4 regions of the Pseudoalteromonas sp. APC 3893 genome follow, and region 1 is predicted to be linked to each of the others. Evidence: predicted binding sites of a transcription regulator. Region 1 holds the regulator's gene; each other region holds the start of a gene.
What was found. The regulator ArgR, encoded in region 1, controls arginine synthesis, uptake and breakdown. The targets are predictions, from matches to a motif close to ANTGAATANNTATTCANT.

Region 1 (4,702 bases):
TTAATAAGCATGGAAACGATGGCAGATTTTGCCACAGTTAACTATTTTGCAGTAAGTACACTAACAACAGCTGTGTACGACACTTGGCTTGGTTATTACTCATTAACTGCAGCGGCAAAAATTTCAGGCATTATGTTGTTAATACTATTTTTAACATTGATGTTAGAGCGTTTTAGCCGTCGAAAACAAGCTGTATTTGAGCGCCAATCTGGGTTTAACAGTGAAACCCTTTACAGCTTAAAGGGGAAGGCTGCTTGGTCGGCAACCTTGTTTTGTTGTGCGGTGTTATTTTTTGCGTTTGTACTACCTGTTGCGGTGTTACTCAATTATGCATTTGCGTATGCCGGTCAAGCGTGGAATGGCGCGTTCTTTTTGTACGCGTGGCAAAGTTTTAAAGTTGCCGGCATTGTGTGTGTGATCACTATTATTTTAAGTTTGTTGATGGTGTTTTATCAGCGAATTAGTACACAACAATATTCACTTGTACCTGGGCGCCTAGCCAGTACGGGTTATGCATTACCTGGCACTGTTTTAGCTATTGCTGTACTACTTCCTTTAACCTTACTTGATGACCGCCTTAATACTGGGTTAGAGCCTTTTGGGGCTGCACCAGGGCTGCTGCTTAGTGGAACGTTATTTGCCATAATCTTTGCTTATGTAGTGCGCTTTTACGCAATCGCGCACGGTGCTGTTGAAGCGAGTTTTATGCGAATTAGTCCATCGCTTGATATGGCAAGCCAATCTATGGGGAAAAGCTATGGGCAAACGTTACGCAAAGTACATATTCCTTTATTACGACGTGGAATTTTAACCGCAGGCTTATTAGTGTTTATTGAATGTATGAAAGAGCTACCAGCTGCTTTACTGCTCAGGCCATTCAATTTTGAAACTCTGGCGACACATGTGTTCCAATATGTCAGTGATGAGCAATTGGAGCTGGCGTCTATCTCTGCGCTTGCTATTGTCGTGGTAGGCTTAGTGCCTTTGTATTTTGTTAATCGCTCAATGGAGCAACGTAACTAAATGAGAAGTTAAATGAGCAGTTTAGTGTTAGAAAATTTATCGTATCAATATAATGATACTGCAGTGATCGAACATTTAAATTTAACTGTTGAAAAAGATGAGATTGTTTGTCTGCTTGGGCCAAGCGGTTGTGGTAAAACAACCACTTTAAAAGCGATTGCGGGTATTGTTACTGCTAATCAAGGTAAGGTGTTCATTGATACTAAGTTGGTTTCTGATGAGGATACTTTTTTAGCACCTGAGCATCGTAATATTGGTATGATGTTTCAAGATTATGCGTTGTTCCCGCATTTAACAGTTGCAGATAACATTGGATTTGGCTTAGCTAAAATGAATAAAAGCCAGAAGCAGCAACGTGTTGACGAAATGCTTGAGTTAGTGCAGTTGCAAGGGTGTGCCATGCGTTTTCCACATCAGTTATCAGGAGGACAGCAGCAAAGAGTTGCTATTGCTAGGGCATTGGCTTATAAGCCAAGCTTACTGTTGCTTGATGAACCTTTTTCAAATATAGACACTCAAGTTCGTTTTGAATTAATTACTGATATTCGCCGCATTATTAAAAATCAGCAGGTTTCAGCCGTGTTTGTTACCCACTCAAAAGAAGAGGCATTTGCGTTTTCTGATACGTTGGCTGTTATGCATCGAGGGAAAATTGCACAACAAGGCACGCCAGAGCAGCTTTTTAGCGCTCCAAACTCAAAGGTGGTTGCAGAGTTTCTAGGTCAGGGCATATACTTAAATGCAGATGTATTAACGGCGACTGAATATTCGACATGCTACGGAGTGGTCGAATCGCTTATTGCGCATCACCATAGCACTGATAGTGGACAGCTATATATTCGCCCGCATCATTTAACTCTAACGCCGGCCTCGGTGCAATGTGAGCAAACAGTTAAGGTGCTAAGCCGTCGTTTTATTGGTTCAAGCTATGTTTATAAAGTAGTCGTGAATGAGCAAGAGATTGAAGTTGCCGCTGAACTAGCGCAGTCATTTGATATAAATGACCTAGTTACAATAAAAATAAAACCACACACGGTAAATTTTTTTACTGATAAATAATTAAAGCTGTGTCCAATTTAAGTTAAGGATGTTCCATGGCGCAAGCGCAATCAGGGATTTGTGCTGAAGCAAACTTACACGGTTTGCATTTGTTTTTTAATGTATTTGATGGTCATGATGAGTCACTACGCAAAAAATTAAAGCGAGTTAGTGCTATTCAGGATGAGTTTGCCGATCAATTTTCAGAATCAATGCTATCTAGTTTTGTTGCTGTAGGTGCACAGTACTGGCCGCATATACTGCCAGAATTTATCCCAAGTCAACTTCAAAGCTTTCCTAATATCACTCATAACGATCATGTTGTGGGAGCTCAACCTTTTGATTTATTTGTACAAATACGTTCTGATCGGGAAGATGTAAACCACCTTTTTGCGTTACAAATACTGCAGTTGTTCGCTCCTGATGTTGAATTAGTTGAACAAGTGCGTAATTTTCGGTTTTTAGATGGTCGCGATTTTAATGGCTTTATTTTAGGTGAAAATACTCCCCATGGCCGACAAAAGCGTGTTACGGCGTTGGTAAATAACCCTGGGCATTTTGAAGATCAAGGCAGTTATATCCATGTTCAACGCTATAAGCATGACCTAAGTGTTTGGCAGCATTTATCGCTCAATGAGCAAGAACAAATAATGGGTCGTACTCGGTTAGATAATAACTTATTAGAGCCTAGCGTTGATACGAGCCATGCGGTACGTACTGAGCTCAAAGATGAGCACGGTCAGGCGTTATTGTTAAGCCAAAGCATGCCTTATGGTGATGTTTATGAGCAAGGAATTTTATCGATTAGCTGTGCAGCGCAAGGCGATGCATTTGAAACAGTATTAAAAAGTAGGTTAGGGCAGGGCGATTGCTACGACCATTGGCTCGACTTTACGCAAGCCGATATGGGCTCTGCTTTTTTCGCCCCATCAATTAACTTTTTAAAACAACTTTAAACGGTATCGAATAAGATGCGTACACGCTCTAGTGTGACATCTATTTCAGATATTTTTGCTGGAGCAATAAATATTGTATCGTCGCCAGCAATGGTGCCTAACACACCATCGGCTTTACCTAAAGAGTCGAGCAAGCGAGCAATTAACTGTGCGGCACCTGGGCTGGTACGAATAATGATCATCATTTCGTTATGCATAATATCAATAACCAGCTGGCGTAGCGGGCTTTTTGCTGTGGGTACACCCATTTCTGCAGGCAAGCAGTAAACCATTTCTTGTTTTGCGTTACGGGTTCGTACTGCACCAAACTTACTTAACATGCGTGAGACTTTACTTTGGCTTATATTATCAAAGCCTTGCTCTTTTAAGGCATCAACAATTTCGCCTTGAGAACCAAAGTTTTCTTCTTTTAAAAGTGATTTAAAGGCTTTAACTAACGCTTCTTGCTTATCTTGTGGTTGCATGTCAATTTTCTGTTTTGTTGTTTGATGTCCTAAATTCTACACAAAAATGAATATTTATGCAGTAGTTGTTTTTATTAGTGAATAGAGCTAATAAGTTGCTGTTTGAGGTATGCTTTTGTCGATAGAACAGTTTATTTACAACTATGGTCGAAATTATATGCAAAATAAGCAGGATAAATTTGTTTTTAGGCGCTAATTTCTTTATCTTAGTGCCACAAATATTTTCTACCTTAAATTACGGAGAATTCCCATGAAAGTTGCTGTATTAGGTGCTGCAGGCGGTATCGGCCAAGCGTTGTCTTTATTATTAAAAACAGGTTTACCAGCTGGTTCTGAATTATCACTATATGACGTTGCGCCAGTTGTTCCTGGTGTTGCTGTTGACCTTTCTCACATCCCAACAGATGTTAAAGTTGCAGGTTTTGGTGCTGACGCATTAGATCAAGCGCTAACTGGTTGTGATATTGTACTTATCCCTGCTGGTATGCCACGTAAGCCAGGTATGGATCGTGCTGATTTATTCAACGTAAATGCTGGAATCATCAAAACATTAGCTGAAGGTATTGTTGCTAACTGCCCTAAAGCATTAGTGGGTATCATCACTAACCCTGTAAACGGCACTGTGCCAATCGTTGCGGAAGTATTCAAAAAAGCGGGTACTTATGATGCAAACCGTGTTTTCGGTATTACAACGCTTGACGTAATTCGTTCAGAAGCATTTGTTGCTGAGCTTAAAGGTGTTGATGTTGCAACTGTAAAAGTACCAGTAATTGGTGGCCACTCAGGCACAACTATTCTACCGCTACTTTCTCAAGTTGAAGGCGTTACTTTCACTGATGAAGAAGTTGCAGCTCTTACTCCACGTATCCAAAATGCAGGTACTGAAGTCGTAAATGCTAAAGCAGGTGGCGGTTCAGCTACATTATCAATGGGTGCTGCAGCAGCTCGTTTTTGTATGTCTCTAGTTAAGGGCTTACAAGGCGAAGACGTTGTAGATTACGCTTACGTAGCTATTGAAGATGGTGATGCAGAATACTTTGCACACCCTGTACGTTTAGGTAAAAACGGCGTAGAAGAAATTCTTTCTTATGGTGAGCTAAGTGCGTTTGAGCAACAAGCTAAAAACGACATGTTAGATACACTGAAAAAAGACATTCAAGAAGGTGTTGATTTCATCAACGCATAATCTTGTTATTACTGCCAAGTAGTTGGCGGTAATAA
Region 2 (4,702 bases), on a different contig from region 1:
TCCTGCGCTGAAGGCTGATTTTACACCGAGTGACACTTTATTTTTTAACATTGTAATCTCCCAAATATTTATAATAATTAGGCTAAAAACAACTGAAGGTACGCTAACGATACCTTTAATTAGCTATTTAAAGATAGTTGCAAATTTAGGACATACAAATAATAAATTTTTAGAAAAAAATATTTGCTCCAGTTTTTCAGTAAAATTAGTAGTGTGTAAGTTTGATATTTAGAGGTATTTTTTGAGGGGGGGATAGGTGACAGATCGTTTAAAGTAAACAAAAAACAACTCAGGTGAGTCGTTTTTTGTTTACTATTAATTATGGATTAACAGTTAGTTTCTTCAGCATTTACGCCTTCTTTAACTTCTTCACAGGCGTCTTCAACACCATTTTGTACGTCTGTTACTGCTTCATCAATGCGCTCACCAGCTTCTTCTGCATGATTGTCTTCACAACCCATGATAAAAAAACTTGCGAAAAGTGCGATAACGGCTGTTTTGACTGTTGTTGATTTCATAATGTAATTCCTTGTAAGTAATGTATGTATTAGTGTTTAAATTAATTTCCTGTTAAGGGGTTTTGCCTCTAAGCGCACCTGAAACGAGTGAAATAACTAATAATACTAAAAAGATAAAAAATATAATTTTGGCAATTCCTGCTGCGGCACCTGCGATACCACCAAAACCTAACACTGCAGCAATAAGTGCAATAACTAAAAATGTAATTGTCCAGCGTAACATTGTTGTCTCCTTGGTTTGTAAATTTGTTCGATATGGTTAATGCCAGTTATGTGCCATAAATAAAAGTACTTTAAAATCAATGTCTAATAGGGTTATTACAAAGAAAGACAAGCGCACTGTAAGTAATATTTACTTTATTACGTGTAACTTATTCTTAAAATAAAAAATAACGTGTTATTAAATGCCTTCCTTGGTAAGACCAATTTAACATGGTGAGGCATTTCCTCTTAAATTTAGTGCAGATTCAAACTGCTATCATGATTTTTTAATCAACAGTATGCAGGATAGTTATAACTTTTAACTATATTCATTATTTATATTGTCTATATCTCAGAAAATAATAGCAAAATGTACGGTGTTAACTTTAATGTGGATATGTTAGCTTAATATTAATTGGTTTTACCAATTTACAAAGTGTTGGACTTGGTCTATTTCTTTGTTATGATTGGTGCATAATTATTTATATAAAGTGATTTTTTACCTGTTTTAGGTTGGTAAATTAAAACTATAAGTTTAGTAATCAAGGGGGAGCAGCATGGACATAGGACAACTACTTGCGACAGCAGCAAATTTAATGGTCACTGGAATGGTGGGCGTTTTCGTATTCTTATCGCTGTTAATTTCAGCAATTATCTTTATGTCTAAAATAATGAGCCGCTTTGAAGAACCTGTGGTTGAGGCTGCTCGTACACCATCTATTAAAGCCCAAGGTGTGCCAAGTGCACATGTTGCTGCTATCAGTGCTGCAATCGCTCAGTACAAAAATAAACAAAAATCATAAGGGGTGACTCATGGCTAAATTAAAATTAACTGAGCTAGTACTCAGAGACGCGCATCAATCTTTATTAGCAACACGTATGCGTTTAGACGATATGCTACCAATTGCTGAAAAACTTGATAATGCGGGTTATTGGTCTATTGAATCTTGGGGTGGGGCAACGTTTGACTCATGTATTCGTTACTTAGGTGAAGATCCGTGGGAACGCATCCGTGCGCTTAAAAAAGCAATGCCAAACACGAAGCAACAAATGCTACTTCGTGGGCAAAACCTTTTAGGTTACCGTCATTATGCTGATGACGTTGTAGAAAAATTTGTTGAACGTGCCCACAAAAATGGTGTTGATGTATTTCGTATTTTTGATGCGATGAATGATGTGCGAAATCTTGAAACTGCAATTAAAGCCGCTGTGAAAGTGGGAGCTCATGCACAAGGCACGATTTCATATACTGTCAGCCCAGTGCACACACTTGATATGTGGCTTACTTTAGCCAAGCAGTTAGAAGATTTAGGCTGTCACTCAATTTGTATTAAGGATATGGCAGGTTTGCTTAAGCCTTATGATTGTGAGGAATTGATTAAAGGGCTAAAAGAAACCGTTTCTATTCCTATCGCTATGCAATGTCATGCAACAACAGGTTTGAGTACAGCAACTTATCAAAAAGCCATAGATGCTGGTATTGATATGCTTGATACCGCTATTTCATCAATGAGTATGACCTACGGTCACAGCGCGACGGAAACAATAGTATCAATTGTCGAAGGTACTGAGCGTGATACCGATCTTGATTTAAATCAGTTAGAAGAAATCGCGGCTTACTTCCGTGATGTGCGCAAAAAGTATGCGGCATTTGAGGGGAGCTTAAAAGGTGTAGATGGCCGTATCTTGTTAGCTCAAGTGCCAGGTGGCATGTTAACTAATATGGAAAACCAGCTAAAAGAGCAAGGCGCAGCAGATAAACTGGATCAGGTTCTACTTGAGATCCCACGCGTACGTGAAGATTTAGGTTTCTTACCATTAGTTACACCAACTTCACAAATTGTTGGTACTCAAGCAGTATTGAATGTATTGACCGGTGAACGTTATAAAACCATCACAAAAGAGACTGCAGGTGTACTTAAAGGCGAATATGGTTCAACACCAGCGCCAATGAATAAAGAATTACAGGAACGTGTACTTGATGGTAGTGAGGCAATTACTTGTCGCCCTGCTGATGTACTGCAACCAGAACTTGAAACATTGCAAGCTGAACTACTAAAAGAAGCACAAGAACAAGGTTTAGACCTTGCTGATGAGCAAATTGATGATGTATTAACATATGCATTATTCCCACAAATTGGTTTGAAATTTCTGAAAAACCGCAACAACCCAGATGCGTTTGAAGCGGTGCCAAGTGCTGAGTCAGCTAAGCAAGACAAACCTTCTTCAAGCAATAAATCTAATAACAACACAGTTAAAGCTGAGCAGTACAGCGTAAAAGTTGATGGTAAAGTATATGATGTTGTCGTTGCACAAGGCGGTGAACTAAAAGAGGTAACACTCAAAGACAGTGAGTTAATTCCGCAGTCTGCGTCGGTAGCATCGGGCGAAACTTTGAATGCTCCGCTTGCAGGTAACATCTTCAAGATTAAAGTGAAAGCGGGTCAAACAGTTAACGCAGGTGATGTTGTGATGATTATGGAAGCGATGAAGATGGAAACAGAAATTCGCGCTACTCACAGTGGAACTATTGCTGAACTTTTAGTTGCTGAAGGTGACTCTGTTGCCACAGGCGAAGCAATGATTGCAATGGCTTAGGAGTATAGAGGATGGACGCGTTATTAAACCTCTGGCAAGCAACGGGTATAGCAAATTTCACTTTTCCTGCGTTAATCATGATTGCAGTAGGGTGCCTATTGTTGTACCTCGCAATTGCACGAAACTTTGAGCCACTATTACTATTACCAATAGGCTTTGGTGCAATCTTAACAAATATTCCAGTAGCGGGCTTATCAGACCCTGGTGGCTTATTATATTACGTTTATCATATTGGTATTGATACTGGTGTGTTTCCGTTACTGATCTTTATGGGAGTAGGGGCACTGACAGACTTTAGTGCCTTAATTGCAAACCCGAGAATGATGTTGCTTGGTGCTGCGGCTCAATTTGGTATTTTTGCTACATTATTTGGGGCGATTTTACTTAACTATGTACCAGGCTTTGAGTTCTCATTACAAGATGCATCAGCTATCGCTATTATTGGTGGTGCTGATGGCCCAACGGCTATCTTCTTAGCATCAAAATTAGCGCCTGATTTATTAGGTGCAATTGCAGTGGCTGCTTATTCGTATATGGCTTTAGTACCAATTATTCAGCCGCCAATTATGCGCGTACTTACAACGCCTGAAGAACGCAAAATTCAAATGCCACAATTACGTACAGTGTCTAAGAAGGAAAAAATTATTTTTCCTCTAATGGTATTGGGCTTAACTATGTTGTTTTTACCTGCGGCAACACCGCTAGTAGGTATGTTTTGTTTAGGTAACTTAATGCGTGAATCAGGTGTGGTTGATCGATTAAGTAACAGTGCACAAAATGAGATTATCAATATCACAACGATTTTTTTAGGTTTAGCTGTAGGGTCTAAATTAGCCGCAGACAAATTCTTAACTGTCGAAACGCTGGGTATTTTAGCGCTAGGTGCACTGGCGTTCTCTATAGGTACAGCATCGGGTGTATTTATGGCGAAAGGTTTGAATAAGTTTTCCAAGTCACCGATCAACCCTTTAGTTGGCGCGGCAGGTGTTTCTGCAGTACCAATGGCTGCTCGAGTCGTTAATAAAGTTGGTCTTGAGAATAACCCACATAACTTCTTGTTGATGCATGCAATGGGGCCAAACGTAGCAGGTGTACTTGGTAGTGCCGTTGCTGCGGGTATTTTGTTAGCACTTGTAGGTTAAAATACAACACCAGTGCTCTTAATTTTGAGCACTGCTGAAGTAAACTTTTACTTCCAACCGACTGGCGCAGTTTATACTGCGCTTTTTTTTTTGCCTGCTTTTTAGGTATACTCGAATTTCGTCTTACTAATTACCTTAATTTAGCACCTGAACTTAAAAGGCAGTAGTATGAATATCTTTGTGATTTTAATCTCTTTGTTTGTCGCTCTTGTTATTCTGGTGCCACTACTTGAAAAGTACCAA
Region 3 (4,702 bases), on a different contig from region 1:
TCGCTTGTTCAGTGTTTTCTAACTTAATATCTTTTGAGCCAAGTGCATAAAAGTATGCATCTAATTTAGCTAACTCGGCAATCCATAAAAATTTTTCTTCTCTTTCTTGTGACCGTGATACAGAAAAAATACACGTTTGTGGGTCACGCAAAGCAGTGTTAAATGCAGTGTTCCAACTGTTAATGGTGATAGAATAATCAATCGAGGACGCATCCAAGGCTTTACGCACTTTTTCTACCACATGACCAGTCAGTTGCTGGTTATCGTCAAGGTATTGTGCTGGGGGGAAATTTTCGGTCACTATATTGAGCTTAGCTAGGCATTGCTGACTCATAATAACCAAAAATAATAAGCTCCATTTAATCACTTTGTTTCTCGCACATAATAATCGACTCCGCATAAATTGTTATATTGTCGTCTAAATATAGCGCTAATTTACTGATAAGTGAATAAAAAACAGGCCATAACAGCCTGTTTTTGAGATTTTTCTCTAAAAGGTTATCTGTTCATTGCATTGATTAAAAATGCTGAAATTTTTGCACCTTCCCTCAACGTGGTTTCTGAGCTTGATTGACCTACTAAGGAACTGTCGGTAAATGGCGCTATTTCCATCATATCAGCCCCCGTTATTGGAAACTCATCAGCCAATGCCGCTAGGATATCTAACGCGTGCTTTGGCGTTAGACCATTACCTTCGGGAGTACCCGTTGCCGAAGCAAATTCTTCATCTAGAGCGTCAATATCAAAGCTTACATAGAGTTCGTCTACATTATCAGCTTTTAATTGAGCAATCACTTCACTAGCAACTTCTTGCGCGCCACGTTCAATGATTTCATGCGCCCAATGTTGTTTAATACCAAAGGTCGACTCCCAGTGCTCTTTAGGCTTACCACTTGAGCGAATACCAAATTGAATAAGGTGATGCGGCGCAGGTAAGAACTCTAAAATATGCGTGCACCATGAGCCAAAGCATAAATCGATACCTAAACGCTCAACAAGTAAATCGGTATGCGCATCGAAATGAATAATGGCAGTACGTTTACCCTGTTCGCGCTTAGCTTTTAAATACGATTTTGTCAGTGGGTAACTGATAGAGTGGTCGCCACCGATACCAAAAATACCTTTATCGCTAAACGTAGCATAAAAGCTGTCACAAACATCTTCGGTAATTGACAGTGGGCTCACGTAATAATCACTATTAGGATTATCATAGAGCGCCTTTTGACAATTGCTAATCGTTGCATCATTTAAGTATTTATCATGCAGCAAATGTGGGATAACACGTACATCACCTAAGTCAAAAGATTTCGCTTGGGGTTGTTGGTCAATCAAGGTCGAGCGCAAAAATAAAGGTCCCCAGTTAGCACCACGTAAAATACCGCCGCCACAATCAGAGCTGATCCCAAGAGTAACCGCTTTATAAGGACTCTGTGATAAAGTCTCTAACGAGTCACGCCACAAAGGCTCTACGTTATCTTCTTGACCGTACAGCTTGTTACGTAACGCCGCTTTTCGCTCTTTTGCCGTATTAACAGTGAAAACTCCATCACCCGGTGGACATAAACAGTGTTCAACTTTGCTTTTAAATGTTTGCCATTGTGTGCTCATTACGATTCCTTACTCTGTGTTTTTGCGTAGTTATGCAAAAAAGACGCTGTTGAAAATAAATTTAATAAAACCTTCATGGTGGTCATTTCATAAAACATGACAACAAAGTCAATTTTACAAAGGCACGTAGAAAAATAAATTTATCTTTATGTAACATAGCTTTAGCTATAAATTAAAAACAACGCATAGATTCAAATTAAGTATATTAAAGGATAGATATAGTGTCTGTTTAAACAAGTCAACCGTTGTGTAAATTGATTAATTTGCTTCAGTGATTGAATATTCAAAGAGAATGAATAAAGCTGATAATCTAAAGCGGACATCCGTCCTGTACAGGCAATGTCATAATAGTAATGATGTTAGATTGACAATACTCATATGATTTAAAAGGCAACATTATGGAAAAGGTTTTTCATTTAGGACTTACTCGCGACGATTTACAAGGCGCAACGTTAGCAATCGTGCCAGGCGATCCTGATAGAGCTGAGCGCATCTCTAGTTTTTTGGAAAATCCACGTTGTTTAGTACAAACCCGAGAATTTCATGCTTATTTAGGCTTACTTAGCGGCCAACCTGTTGTGATATGTTCAACTGGTATTGGCGGCCCATCAACATCTATTGCAGTAGAAGAGCTAGCTCAATTAGGTGTTGATACATTTTTACGCATTGGTACCACAGGGGCTATTCAGCCACATATTAATGAAGGTGATATTTTAATTAGCCAAGCGTCTGTTCGCTTAGATGGTGCAAGCCAGCACTTTGCGCCACTTAATTACCCTGCCGTATCTGATTTTTTTGCGACCCAAGCCATGGTTAACGCCTGTAATAACTTAAATATTGATTTTCATATCGGTATAACAGCATCAAGCGATACCTTTTACCCTGGTCAAGAACGCTATGATACCTACTCAGGTTACGTGCCAAAAGCGTTCCAAGGTAGCTGCGAAGAATGGCAAAAGCTTGGCGTAATGAATTACGAAATGGAATCGGCTACGTTATTCACCATGTGTGCAGCACTAGGTTTAAAAGCTGCCTGTGTGGCAGGGGTATTAGTAAATAGAACGCGCCAAGAAATACCCAATGTTGACCACGGCGAGATTGAGAAAAAATCAGTTGCCGTGGTACTTGAAGCCGCTAAAGTGCTACTGAGTAAAGCTTAAACTATAGCTTTGTAAAGCTGGTAAGTTATCGTAACTTGCCAGCACAGCTTCACTCACTTGCAGTTGATTTTCTGCACCTTCAGATTGTAATAATTCTACTTTTTCAACCGTTTTATTATCCAAACTTAAACCTGCCAAATAAAGCTGACTAATTGCACTTTGTAATGGGGCAAGACTTGGACTATAGGCTGCATTTTCAGCATAACGTCCATAAAAATTGCCATGGTTAAATGTGGTTATTTTTACCGCACTAAAGTTTTGCGTGTAAGGAACATAAGCTTGCTTTGCCTGCTCAATAAGCACAGGACAAACCCCAGAGTTTGTATCCACATGAGCAGATTGTGGATCCGGATTAAACAAACTATATTTATTACCCAAATCCCTAGGTCCAAACGCAGCCGGCAACAATTCGGTGAGTTTAAATTGTTGAGTTGGCAATAAAATATCGAAAGTTTCCGCATCTGCCAACTCATTCATAAATTGGCGGCAATAACCACAAGGTGCATCACTAATCGCTATTTTAACAATAGACTTAGCACCATTGAGCCAAGCATTATTTATTGCTGATTGCTCAGCGTGAACCACTAAACTCAGCGGCTGATGAGCAAATTCAACATTAGCACCAAAATAAAAACTAGGCTGTTGCTGTGCATCTAAGCCCACCACGATTGCCCCCACTAAAAACTGAGATATAGGCGCCACAGCAAATAAAGAGGCAATAGGTAAACAAGCCCTGAGTAATTGTGCTTGAGTGAGTGAGTGCTCAGCGCAAAGTGCATTAATATCAGCTGTATTTAATCGACCCTGTTGTGATTTAACTTGATTGAACAATGCATTACGCGCAGGTTCAGCAAATTCGAAAGTGTGCCCTGTTATTGAATTGATATGCGAAGAAGATGTTGATGAAGTCATAAACAAATTTTACTTATTTAATGGCTACACAGTGTAAAATGTTCAGCGACTAATTACCAGATTGATTTTCCAACCAACTTTTCGCAGTAGCAAAACACTCAAAGTTTTCTGCTGCTATATTAAACCGCTTGGCTTTTTGCAGAAACAAGTCGTGCATAAAACCATCAAAACTGACTATTCTGGCAATCAGGTAGTCTTTTAGCCAACCCGATATAGTCGGCATAATACTTAAAAGCTCGCTGGCTGGAAAATCGTGACTGAGCTCAGACACGTCGACCAGTAGCTTGTTGCTGCTATACATTTCGCCATACTGCTGGGCAATCTGATAAAAATTAATCACATCCTGTGCACTTGCAGTCCCTTTTAATGTCATCATTATTAATGATGTGGATGCATCAAATGTGATGCAAGTTGAAACATTAGACATACAATAGACTCGGTTAATTGATGAAGTGCCAAAAAGCGGAGTATTGTAATTTTTTATTGGAGCGAGTCAAGAAATACCATCCAAACAGGTCAGACCATGAGTGATTTCCAGATAAAAGTACTATATTTATTGAGCGAAAACGGAATTTTCTGAGCTTAGTTCTTTGCGCTTTTATTTGTAATCGTGACCATATAAAAACATAAATCACTTAGGACTGGGGTAAAATGTGGTGTTTAATGCAGTTAAATACTCCCTTTTTGGCAATATATGCGCCGAGCCTTGTGAACACGGCGCACACTGTGTACTGACATTACCTATTGATGGCCCCAAAGCTGCAAAAGAGCACAATGAAGCCATACATCATAGCCATTAACCTGTATTGCGCATACCTGCTGCAATACCTGTCATGGTGATCATTAATGCATTATCAATATCACCTGATGCGCCTTCTTGCGCTTCACGAGAGCGTTTAAGCAGTTCTACTTGTAGTACATTTAACGGATCGGTATACGGATTACGTAAGCCAATTGACTCTTTGATCCAAGGCTGATCAGCCAACAAGCTTTGCTGCGGGCTCAGTGACTGCACTAATGCA
Region 4 (4,702 bases), on a different contig from region 1:
TTGATGGTATAAGCGCTTCATCGTGGTACAACTATCAAATAACCACAATACAACAACCTATGAAACAGCTAACCAAAGCCGCTGTAGACATACTCATGGAGCGTATTGAAAACCCTCAAGCGGCGGCAGAAGCGCGAGTTTTTACTGGTTCATTAATTGAGGGGAACTCTATTAAAACACGTTAAATTAAGGAATTTTTGTGGCCAAAAATCCTGTTTATATTTTACCTGGTACATTGTGTAACCAGCGTATGTTTGCAGCGCAAATAGTTGCGCTGAAAAATGCGGGTTACACGCCCCATGTTATTCCATTTACCCAGCAAACAAGCATTGCGGAAATGGCAGAGCTTACTAAAACCATAGCCCTTGAACCCGCGCCTTTTATTGGTTTTTCAATGGGCGGTATTGTTGCGCTTGCTCTTTTAAAATCAAACCCTGAACTGATACAATCGCTGTGTTTAATATCTAGCAACCACCTAGCGGATAAGCCAGAACGCTCTGCGATTAGACTCAAGCAAATAGCACAAGCAAACAGTACCAATATTGAAGATGTATTAAAAAACGACTTTTTACCACATTATTTCCACCAGCCAAATGAGCAACACTCTCAAATAGCCTTAACTATGGCAAACGAACTTGGCGTTAACGCTTTTAGTGCGCAGCTGCAAGCACTTGCCACCCGTGAAGATACCTTAAACGTTATTGCGCAAACCGCTAAAAAGTTGCTGTTCATTGGTGGTGAACATGACGTTTTATGTCCAACTAACATTCAGCAAACCATGCATAACGCCTGCGCTAATAGCGATCTTATTTTATTAGGTAATTGCGGGCACTTTATCCCTCTTGAGCGAAGCAACACATTAAACGTAATACTTTTAGATTGGTTGGAGTCTTTATCATGAATTTAAAACAAAAATTAAACGCCAAACAGTTACTGCTTGGCACATTTATAAAGAGCACGCATTATCATAATACTGAGGTACTCGCGCATACCAACCTAGATGTACTGTGCCTTGATGCCGAGCATGCTCCCTTTGATAAAGGCGATTTAGACAGCTGTATTATGGCAGCACGCACTAAAAACATGCCCACACTAATACGGGTTAGTAATACCGATCACGCCACATTATTAAGCAGTTTAGATATGGGCGCAGAGGGTCTTGTACTACCGCACATAAAAACGCCAGCGCAAGCCAAAGCGATTATTAAACACTGCTTTTATGGAAACAATGGTCGAGGTTATGCTGGCTCTAGCCGTTTTGCAGGTTATACCACCCATGCTTTAACCGAGAACTTAGCAGCTAATAAGTCATCAACCTGCATTATTGCTCAAATAGAAGATGCCGATGCACTGGAGCATATTGAGCAGCTATGCCAAATAGACGAAATTGATTGCATTTTTATAGGCCGAATGGATTTAACTATTTCTCTTGGCGAAACCAACCCAAGTGCACCGAGTGTTTTAGAAGCCGTAACAAAAATAGCCAATGCGGCAGCCAAGTATAATAAATGTTGTGGCATGTTTGTCGGTAACTTGAGTGAACTAAGTCATTGGCAATCACTCGGGGTAAGCTTTTATTTATTAGGCTCTGATCATAGCTTTTTATTAAGCGGCGCTAAGCAATTACGTAACCAATTTGATACCGAGATGAGCACGACAAAATAATGAGTATTCATAATAGCAACAAAGCGCTAATACAAGGTTTTACAGAGGCACTGTATAACTTTGATCAGCAAGCCTTACAGGCACAAATCAATCGCGTCTTTGCCGATGACGCGCTCATTCAACTATGTTATCCGTTTGAAACCTTCGCAAACCCAAACGCACTTTTAGAGCAAGCCTACACCCCCCTTGCCAACGCATTTATAGGTCTTGAGCGCCGTGACACCATTGTTATGGCAGGTAGCTCCATTAACAACTCTGAATGGGTTGGTTGTTGCGGCTATTATACCGGCTCATTTGAAAAGCCATGGCTTGATATCCCCCCGACAGGGCACCAAGTGAGCATGCGTTTTCATGAATTTTATCGCATAAAAAATAACAAAGTAGTTGAAGTACAAGCTATTTGGGATATTCCTGAAGTAATGATGCAAGCCAATGTGTGGCCGCTCTCTGCTAGCTTAGGAAAAGAGTGGCATGTACCAGGCCCAGCCACTCAAGATGGGTTAATCACAAGCCCATATAATACAGAGCAAGCAGCACAAAGTTTAAAACTTGTCGGCGATATGTGTGAGCATCTGGGGTTTTATGCAACAGGTGGTATAGCAGCTATGAAGCTAGAACAGTTTTGGCACCCACACTGTAGCTGGTATGGGCCAAGTACGATAGGAACCGCACGGGGTATAAAAGGCTTTAGAAACTGGCACCAAATTCCATTTTTAAACGCCCTGCCCAACCGTGTTGGCGATGCTAGCAAAGGTTATTTATTTGCCGATGCAAACTATGTCGGGTTTACCGCATGGCCAGGTATGAGCATGACCATAAGCCACGATGGATGGTTAGGTATTGCGCCTGCAAATCAAAACATTACTATGCGTAGCTTAGATTTTTGGCGTACTGAAAACAATCTCATCCGCGAAAACTGGGTATTAATAGATATGCTCGACGTTTATCATCAAATAGGTGTAGACGTACTCGCACGTATGAAAGAGCTTAGCAAAGCGCGCTACTTAAACTTTGCTCCCTAACGGCCCTTAAAATGTAAAAAGCTCTGTAATAACAGAGCTTTTTTATAAATTAACCCTACTATGCTCCTGGGTTTGCAATACTTTGCATGCGTTTTAAAATATCTAACCCTTGCTGTTTTAGCCAATAAGGGATATCAATAATCACCCAGTTCTCCACTAGTTTATCGCCTTCACGATGGTAAACATCAACTACGCGCATATCAGCTGGGGTATTCGCACCGGGTAAGCCTAAAAACCCCCCAATCGCAGTATTAGTTAAATTCGGCCAACCAAAAAAGCAGGCGAATTCATCTTCGGCAAAACGGCAAATATGGCCATTAAACACTTTACCCGTTAACCCTTCTCTAAACGGGTACATGTGTTGTTGTTGGTATCGCTCAATAGTATATGTAGCACCTATGCCGGCAGGACCATACCACACCATGTTTTTATCCCACGTTTTTGCAAGTACTTCAGGCGGACATGTATCAATACCACTTTTGTTAAGCGTTGTAAGGTTATCAATCATCTGATTCACTAGCGCCATGGTTTTTTCACTTTGCTCATCATTGCTTTTACCTAAGCGTATGCCATCGTGAGTACGCGGGCCTGGGTAAGTAAAGTATTGCCCAGTAGAGAGCGGTAGCGGATTTAAATCAACTTGCAGCATTAAGCCAATAATATCGACAAAAAAACCTGTTTCAACAATTTGCCCATCTTTAACGCAGTTAAACTCAGCGTAGCGAATAGTCACCAGCTTATGAGAAGGGGCAATGCCTAGCCAATCGTTATCGAATAAGCCCATAAAGTGACCCATACTCATAACCCACTCGCCGCCATCCGCTTCACTTTGCCCTGCAATAAAAATATCTTCACGGCGTTGCAGTGCACTAAACGATCGAAATAACGGCTGCCAAACTTGTGCAATGACAGCATTAATATTATTCAGCTCATTAAACGGGTGTACCCCTTTAAAGCGGTAATCATCCACCATGTATTTATTAAATACTAAATTTAAATCAGTACCTTGCGTTTTTTCTAATGCAGCATGGAATTGACGAACCAGCTGCTTATTATTGATTGTTTCTGCCATGATGTTTCCTTGTTGTTTTCGCAGTCAAATTTAAACTCTCAAGCCGCACATAAATATGCATTAGCAAAATGTATTCTATTTAAAGAGTAATTAAAAGCCTGTGAATAATAAGTTATAAATTGGTTTAAAATAATACTAATGACAATTGACTTCGAAGTCAAAGTGATTCATGATGATTCAAAATAAAAAATACAAATAGGCTCTTAAGCCCGTAAAACCTAATCTAACAGGATTAATTATGAATGATTTTGGATTATTGAATTGGAGCATTCTCATCGGGTACATTATTGCTAATCTCATACTTGGATTTGTAATAAGTAAAAAGGTGAGTAGTGCTAATGACTTTTATATTGGCAGAAAAACTACACCATGGTGGGCCATCGGCATATCGGTAGTGGCTACCTATGTAAGTGCCCTTACCTTTTTAGGCGCACCTGCGTGGTCATACAAAGAAGGCCTTTCTGTTATTGCTATTCACTTAAACTACCCACTGGTTATTGTGGCTGTGGTGTGTTTGTTTTTCCCGTTTTTTTATAATGCCGGTGTCGCGTCTATTTACGAGTACCAAGAACGGCGATTTGGAAAAAAAGCACGTATTTTAATCTCCACAATTTGGCTTATTTCGCAAACAATGGGCTCAGCCGCCGTGCTTTATGCCACATCCTTAGTACTGGCATTTATTGTTGATATAAACGTTATTACAGCAATATTTTTAGTCACTATTATCGCTCTTATTTACACCATGCTAGGTGGCATAACCGCGGTTATTTGGACTGATGTAATTCAGTCGGGCATTTTGTTTATTGGCGCTGGTATTATTATGTATGCGCTAATTACCTCTATGGACGGTTCATTTAGTTCAACACTGGCAGAGTTAAAAACACAAGGTAAGTTAGACCCACTCAACTTCTCGTTCGACTTTACACAAGTGACCACCGTATGG

Region 2: a site for ArgR is predicted at 1,189-1,206, ahead of QMA12_RS00400 (OadG family transporter subunit). Genes of this name have one in related genera too.
Region 3: a site for ArgR is predicted at 1,630-1,647, ahead of QMA12_RS18280 (arginase family protein). Genes of this name have one in related genera too.
Region 4: a site for ArgR is predicted at 3,859-3,876, ahead of QMA12_RS03435 (ester cyclase). Genes of this name have one in related genera too.

The regions. Positions count from the first base shown of each region.
Region 1 covers NZ_JASDCD010000007.1:3,353-8,054, forward strand. Annotated here, with positions in the region: gene QMA12_RS10455 (iron ABC transporter permease) at 1-1,023, shown strand, start outside; gene QMA12_RS10460 (ABC transporter ATP-binding protein) at 1,036-2,082, shown strand; gene QMA12_RS10465 (Dyp-type peroxidase) at 2,118-3,017, shown strand; gene argR (transcriptional regulator ArgR) at 3,014-3,481, opposite strand; gene mdh (malate dehydrogenase) at 3,732-4,667, shown strand.
Region 2 covers NZ_JASDCD010000001.1:82,642-87,343, forward strand. Annotated here, with positions in the region: gene QMA12_RS00385 (TonB-dependent receptor) at 1-51, opposite strand, end outside; gene QMA12_RS00390 (hypothetical protein) at 327-518, opposite strand; gene QMA12_RS00395 (DUF1328 family protein) at 571-741, opposite strand; gene QMA12_RS00400 (OadG family transporter subunit) at 1,277-1,522, shown strand; gene oadA (sodium-extruding oxaloacetate decarboxylase subunit alpha) at 1,533-3,317, shown strand; gene QMA12_RS00410 (sodium ion-translocating decarboxylase subunit beta) at 3,329-4,459, shown strand; gene QMA12_RS00415 (hypothetical protein) at 4,628-4,702, shown strand, end outside.
Region 3 covers NZ_JASDCD010000022.1:15,049-19,750, reverse strand. Annotated here, with positions in the region: gene QMA12_RS18285 (transporter substrate-binding domain-containing protein) at 1-367, opposite strand, end outside; gene QMA12_RS18280 (arginase family protein) at 499-1,608, opposite strand; gene udp (uridine phosphorylase) at 2,007-2,768, shown strand; gene cdd (cytidine deaminase) at 2,751-3,680, opposite strand; gene QMA12_RS18265 (hypothetical protein) at 3,730-4,107, opposite strand; gene ppc (phosphoenolpyruvate carboxylase) at 4,477-4,702, opposite strand, start outside.
Region 4 covers NZ_JASDCD010000001.1:753,211-757,912, reverse strand. Annotated here, with positions in the region: gene QMA12_RS03455 (LacI family DNA-binding transcriptional regulator) at 1-185, shown strand, start outside; gene QMA12_RS03450 (alpha/beta hydrolase) at 200-901, shown strand; gene QMA12_RS03445 (aldolase/citrate lyase family protein) at 898-1,665, shown strand; gene QMA12_RS03440 (ester cyclase) at 1,665-2,687, shown strand; gene QMA12_RS03435 (ester cyclase) at 2,746-3,759, opposite strand; gene QMA12_RS03430 (sodium/solute symporter) at 3,998-4,702, shown strand, end outside.